3 regions of the Bradyrhizobium sp. Rc2d genome follow, and region 3 is predicted to be linked to each of the others. Evidence: predicted binding sites of a transcription regulator. Region 3 holds the regulator's gene; each other region holds the start of a gene.
What was found. Region 3 encodes LexA, which represses DNA repair genes until DNA is damaged. Its sites were predicted from a motif close to TGTTCNNNNTGTGTTCNG; they were not measured.
Positions count from the first base shown of each region.

Region 1 (2,271 bases), on a different contig from region 3:
CCGCCCAAACCGCTAAAGAGCGGCGGCGGCGACGGGCGAACAGGATGGTCGCGGCGTTGATCATGGCGCGCGGCTATAAGGCCAGATCCGGTTCCCGTCAAGGTTCACGGTCTCAGAGGAGACGCCAGATCCATTCCATCAGCTTCGCGATCACGTCGCCGAACAGCAGCAGTGCCGCGGACCAGACCAGTGCCGAGACGAAATTGGCGACCTGGAAGCTCCAATAGGGCATCTCGAAGATGCCGGCTGCGAGCGGCACCGAGGCGCGCAAGGGGCCGAAAAAGCGGCCGATGAAGATGCTGGGCACGCCCCAGCTCCGCACGAAGACCTCGCCCTTGGGCAGGAGTTCCGGATAGCGCGAGAGCGGCCACATCTGGGCGACGCTCTCCTTGTAACGGTAGCCGAACCAGTAGGAGACCCAGTCACCCAGCGCCGCGCCAAGGCCGCCAGCGATCCAGACCGGAAAGAAGCTGATGCCGCTCACCCCGATCAGCGCACCAATCCCCACCAGCGCGCCCCAGGCCGGAACCAGCAGCGAGATGAAGGCAAGCGACTCCCCGAAGGCGAGCAGGAACACGATCGGCGCCGCCCAAGCCTGGTGAGCGCGCACGAAGTCGGCAAGGGCGTGCGCAAACTGCTCCATTCCAGATTAGCCTTCCGCCCTGTCTCAAGGTGCTGCTCGATGAAAAGGACTGGTAAGCCAAGGGCTTGTGTGACATCAAGTCACAAAGCCCGGTTAGGGATGGGTCCGGACGTCAAATTGCCGGGACTTGGCGGGTCTGCGGCGTAAAATCGCCGAGATTGGCAACCAACCACACGGCCCGACAGGCCCAGCTGTAACCTTTCCGAGTCAGAAGTGGCATAGTCGGCCTAACCGATTCGCCGCTCCTGCGGCCCTCAAAACGTATCAAGAAATATGTCCAAGCAATTGAAAACCAAAGCGAAAGACGATCTGTTCGGCGCCAACGAGTCAAAGTCCCGTGCGTCCGCCGCCAAGACGGCCTCGCGCGGCAGCGGCGGGGAAGCCGACTACACGGCGGCCGACATCGAGGTGCTCGAGGGCCTGGAACCGGTGCGGCGCCGACCCGGCATGTATATCGGCGGCACCGATGAGAAGGCGCTGCATCACCTCTTCGCCGAAGTCATCGACAACTCCATGGACGAGGCGCTGGCTGGGCACGCGACCTTCATCGAGGTCGATCTGAGCGCGGATGGGTTCCTGACCGTGACCGACAACGGCCGCGGCATCCCGGTCGATCCGCATCCGAAATTCCCGAAGAAGTCGGCGCTCGAAGTCATCATGTGCACGCTGCATTCGGGCGGCAAATTCGACTCCAAGGTCTACGAGACCTCGGGCGGTCTGCACGGCGTCGGCATCTCCGTGGTGAACGCCCTCTCCTCGCGCCTCGAGGTCGAGGTCGCGCGCAGCCAAAAGCTCTACCGCATGACGTTCGAGCGCGGGCATCCCAAGGGCAAGCTCGAGGATCTCGGCAAGATCAACAACCGCCGCGGCACGCGCGTGCGCTTCAAGCCCGATACCGACATTTTCGGCGCCAAGGCCTCGTTCAAGCCGCAGCGCCTGTTCAAGATGACGCGCTCGAAGGCGTATCTGTTCGGCGGCGTCGAAATCCGCTGGAACTGCGCGCCCGAGCTACTCAAGGGCGTCGAGGACGTGCCGGCGGAGGCGACGTTCCACTTCCCCGGCGGTCTCAAGGATTATCTCGCCGCGGCGATCCACGCCGACACGCTGGTGCATCCCGACATCTTCTCCGGCAAGTCCGGCCGTAACGGTGCCCATGGCGCCTGCGAGTGGGCGGTGGCGTGGACCGCCGATGCCGACGGTTTTCTCTCCTCCTACACCAACACCGTGCCGACGCCCGATGGCGGCACGCATGAATCGGGATTGCGCAGCGCGCTGCTGCGCGGCCTGAAGGATCACGCCGAGCGCGTCGGTCAGGGCAAGCGCGCCGCGTCCGTCACCTCCGAAGACGTGATGGTCGGCGCCGCCGTGATGCTCTCGGTGTTCGTGCGCGAGCCTGAATTCCAGGGCCAGACCAAGGACCGCCTCGCCACGGCAGAAGCGCAGCGCATCGTCGAACAGGCGATGAAGGATCCATTCGACCATTGGCTGTCGGGCAATCCGAACATGGCCAACAGGCTGCTCGACTTCGTGATCGACCGCGCCGAGGAGCGGTTGCGCCGGCGCCAGGAAAAGGAGACCGCGCGCAAGACTGCGGGCAAGAAGCTGCGTCTGCCTGGCAAGCTCGCCGA
Region 1 covers NZ_FNCU01000013.1:66,878-69,148, forward strand. Annotated here, with positions in the region: gene BLV07_RS17875 (DedA family protein) at 113-643, opposite strand; gene parE (DNA topoisomerase IV subunit B) at 917-2,271, shown strand, end outside.
Region 1: the regulator LexA is predicted to act here: its motif matches at 899-916, upstream of parE (DNA topoisomerase IV subunit B).

Region 2 (2,271 bases), on a different contig from region 3:
GTCACCAGCTCGGCATGGGCGGCGGGCGACAGCTTTCGGTAATCGGGGACCTGGCATGCCTCCCAGAGGCGTTCCACGGCGTCTTTGCCATGCGCGATATCGCGCACCTCGCCGTCGCGGGCGGCGTGGTCGAGCACGCGCATGTCCTCGGCAACAGGCGCGCGCGTCAGCGCCTCATGGCCCGGGGCAAGGTTCAGCGATACCTGGAGCGCGCCGAGCGAGGAGAAATCCAGCTTCGAGTTGCGCCATTGCAGCATCTTCACGGCATCGAAGGTGTGGTTCTGCAGCGCGTTGACGAGCTCGGGCTCGAACGGGGCGCAGCGGCCGGTGGTGCCGAAGGTGCCGTTGCGCGTGGCGCGGCCGGCGCGGCCGGCGACCTGCGCGAATTCGGCCGGGGTCAGCCGGCGGAACTGGTAGCCGTCGAATTTGCGGTCGGAGGCGAAGGCGACGTGGTCGACGTCGAGGTTGAGGCCCATGCCGACCGCGTCGGTGGCAACGAGATAGTCGACATCGCCGCTTTGGAACATCGCCACCTGCGCATTGCGCGTGCGAGGGCTGAGCGAGCCCAGCACCACGGCGGCGCCGCCATGCTGGCGGCGGATCAGCTCGGCGATGGCATAGACCTCGTCGGCCGAGAACGCGACGATCGCGGTGCGGCGCGGCTGGCGCGTGATCTTGCGGTCGCCGGCAAATTCGAGGCTGGACAGGCGCGGCCGCGTGATCATGGACACGCCCGGCAAAAGGCGCTCGATGATCGGGCGCATCGTGGCGGCGCCGAGCAGCAGCGTCTCGTCGCGGCCGCGGCGGTTGAGGATGCGGTCGGTGAAGACGTGGCCGCGTTCGAGGTCCGAGGCGATCTGGACCTCGTCGATGGCGAGGAACGACACATCGAGGTCGCGCGGCATCGCCTCGACCGTCGAGACCCAATAGCGCGGCTTCTTCGGCTTGATCTTCTCTTCGCCGGTGACGAGCGCAACGCTCTCCAGCCCCGCGCGATCGGCGATCTTGTTGTAGACCTCGCGCGCCAACAGGCGCAGCGGCAAGCCGATCATGCCGGAGGGATGCGCCAGCATCCGCTCGATGGCGAGATGGGTCTTGCCGGTGTTGGTCGGCCCAAGCACCGCAGTGACGCCGGCGCCGGGCGCGCGCTCGGAAGCGAAGGGGGAGGGAGAGAAAGCCATGTCTGGGGGATTAGGTAGTGGCGATTTGGGCGAATGTCAGTGCCGTTTTGGGGCGATGAGGTGCATGGCGCCGACCACGCACACCGCTGTCATCGCCCGGCTCGACCGGGCGATCCAGTATTCCAGAGACAGCAGTGATTGAACCGAGAAGCCGCGGCGTACTGGATGCCCCGGTCAAGCCGGGGCATGACAGCGGAGAATGTGGTGGCACTCCTCCCCAAACCTCGCGCAACTGTCTCACTTTGCGACGCTTTTCCCGTTGGCCTTAAGCTTCGGAACGACTCTAGAACGAATCGCGGCCGAATCGCTGACTCCCTGATGAGTCCTGTTCCGTTCACGCAACATGTCGCGGGACTCGTATTGATTGCGCACTAGATGGAGTTTTGCCCGATCGCACAAGCGACGTTTCGGTGGCGGGTTTCTTAAAATTGGGGATGGCGCGGAGTCGAATCAGAATCGGGCGGGAGTCAAATGGATTCCCCGGCCACGAACCCTGCCAAAACAAAAAGTGCGAAAACAACCCCATGCACAGTAGCACATCATTGAATTTACACACTTTCTTACCCTCCCCTGGAGGGGGAGGGTCGCTGGGCATGCAGCGAAGCGAAATGCACAGCGGGGTGGGGTGATCTCTCCGCACGGGCACTGTTCGTGCGGAGAGATCACCCCACCCCGTCGCTCATTTTCGCTGCGCTCAATGTGCGCCGACCCTCCCCCTCCAGGGGAGGGTGAAGGCTACTGCGTCTTGGCGACGCGTGGCGGCTGGGGGGCGGTGATGAAGCTGGTTGCTTCCAGCATCGCCGGCCCCAGCGGCGTCGGCACCTTCAGCCAGAACGGGACCAGGATGCGCGTGCCGGCCACCGGCGCAAACGCGATCTCGATGTTGCGCTGGGCGGCGAGGTATTTGATCACGGGGCGGTCGGGGATGTAGCCGGCCACAGGGACGAAATAGAGCGCGCAGACCACGACCGGGCCACGATAGCCCTTCTCGGCCTTGACGCTCTCCATACGCTTGAAATCGAGTTTTAGGTCGTAGCGCATGCGGCCGTCGAACACGGGCGCGGCGTTGTGGCAGGCCTCGGGCGAGACC
Region 2 covers NZ_FNCU01000032.1:40,122-42,392, reverse strand. Annotated here, with positions in the region: gene BLV07_RS30815 (helicase-related protein) at 1-1,181, opposite strand, end outside; gene BLV07_RS30805 (DUF3108 domain-containing protein) at 1,917-2,271, opposite strand, start outside.
Region 2: the regulator LexA is predicted to act here: its motif matches at 1,455-1,472, upstream of BLV07_RS30815 (helicase-related protein).

Region 3 (2,271 bases):
CGTTCTGGAAGATTGCGATGCGCCCGGGCAAGCCAATGATGCATGGGCGGCTCGGTGCGATGCGCGTGATCGGCCTGCCGGGTAATCCCGTGTCGTCCTATGTGTGCGCCTTCCTGTTCATGGTGCCGCTGATTCGCGCCTTGTCGGGCCGGTCCGTGATTCATCACCGCCATGAGCGCGCCGTGCTCGGCCGCGATGTGGGCGCAAACGATATGCGCGCGGATTATCTTCGTGCACGTCTGGAACAGCGCGACGACGGCACGCTGGTGGCCGTTCCCGTCGATCACCAGGATTCCTCGCTGCTTGCGAATCTCGCTGCGGCGCAGGCACTTCTCGTGCGCGCACCGTTCGCGCCGAAAGCCGGAGCCGGCTCGCCTTGCGAGGTGCTGCGCCTGCCCGTCTGAGCGCACCACCACACGTGTTCCGCGAACTTTGTCGCGTTCACGGTAAATTAAGCAGTTGCGGAACACATATCGAACATATAGTGTCCGTTCATGATTTGTTTCGAGGATGTAGCGGTTCGCCGCTCCAATTCAGCGTCTCGGAATCGAACGACATCAACCGGGGGACTTTGGTCGAGATGTTAACGCGCAAACAATACGAGCTTCTGCGGTTCATCAGCGAACGTCTGAAGGAAAGCGGCGTGCCGCCCTCCTTCGACGAGATGAAGGATGCGCTCGACCTGCGCTCGAAATCGGGCATCCATCGCCTGATCACCGCGCTGGAGGAGCGCGGCTTCATCCGCCGCCTGCCCAACCGCGCTCGCGCCATCGAGGTGATCAAGCTGCCTGAGCTCCAGGCCGCCGCCGGCAACCGCCGCGGCTTCACGCCAAGCGTCATCGAGGGCAATCTCGGCAAGGTGCGCGCGAGCTCCAGTCCGCCCGCCGACGAGGGCGAGCGTCCCGTTGCGGTGCCCGTGATGGGTCGCATCGCAGCCGGTACGCCGATCGAAGCGTTGCAGACCCGCAGTCACACCATCAGCGTGCCGCCCGACATGCTCGGCTCGGGCGAACACTATGCGCTCGAAGTGCGCGGCGATTCGATGGTCGAGGCCGGCATCCTCGACGGCGACATGGCGCTGATCCAGCGCAACGAGAGCGCCGATACCGGCGACATCGTGGTGGCGCTGATCGACGACGAGGAAGCGACGCTCAAGCGCTTCCGCCGCCGCGGCGCCTCGATCGCGCTCGAACCCGCCAACGCCGCCTACGAGGTGCGCATCCTGCCGCCGAACCGGGTGAAGATTCAGGGCAAGCTGATCGGACTGTACCGCAAGTACTGAGACGACCCAGCGGTCATTCGATACCAATGATTCCGATTGGAGCGGACGGATTGTCCGCTCCAGCTGAATAGTCTTTCTGATCTTGGGCAGATTATCTGGCCCCTCTCCCAGCGCTATGTCCTCAACATGCCGCCCGAAGCACTCATCGCTTTGCGGCTCAAGAGATCGAGGAGACAACGATGCGCAGGATCGTTTTGAGCGCGTTCGCCAGTATGCTGATCGCTGCATCGGCAGCGCAAGCATTCGCAGCACAATCGCAGCACCATCCCCGCAAGTCGGCGCACGCAACAACGACCGAGCAATTCCGTAGCGCCCGAAATGCCGTCGCGCGACAGCCACAGCCGAGTTGGCCATATTCCGGATGGTCGGCGCCCGCAGGCCGCTGACGCTCGCATCCGCCAAATGCACTAAAGCGAACTTTGTTCCTATCGGATTCGGGAAAGATAATGTGATCGCATCCTGCTGACGCCAGCCGCAGATTCGCCCACAACCAAGCAGAACGTTACGTGCTTCCACTCTGATAGAGGCTTGCGCCTCCGAAAGAGGCGCGGGTTGCTATCTTCGAATAGGAGCACCCGATGTGTGACTACAGTCTGCATGCCGTTGCATCGCGCCCCGCCGAAGTCGGCGAGACGATCGTGTCGACAACGTTCCGCGGCACCTCGACGCGCGGTTTTGCTTCCGCGGCCGACCCGACCGTGGCCGTCTGCCTGCTGCCGGGAACGGAGCTCGCCTTCGCCGACAACGTCCGTTACGACAATCGTTGGATCTGGACGCGCACGATCAACTCCCGCGTCGGCAAGTTCGGCAAGATCGATCCGCACATTCCCGATCGCCATCATGACGCGATCGAATTCCCCGACGGCAAATACGTGCTGGTGACGCAGCTCGTCGAAGGCCAGCGCGCAACCGTGCTGCAACTGCCGGTGACGCAGCCGGTCGGCGAGCGCGAGCACAAGCCGCTGGTCGATGCCGACAGCCGGCCGACG
Region 3 covers NZ_FNCU01000008.1:96,572-98,842, forward strand. Annotated here, with positions in the region: gene BLV07_RS13065 (molybdopterin molybdotransferase MoeA) at 1-404, shown strand, start outside; gene lexA (transcriptional repressor LexA) at 581-1,282, shown strand; gene BLV07_RS13080 (hypothetical protein) at 1,861-2,271, shown strand, end outside.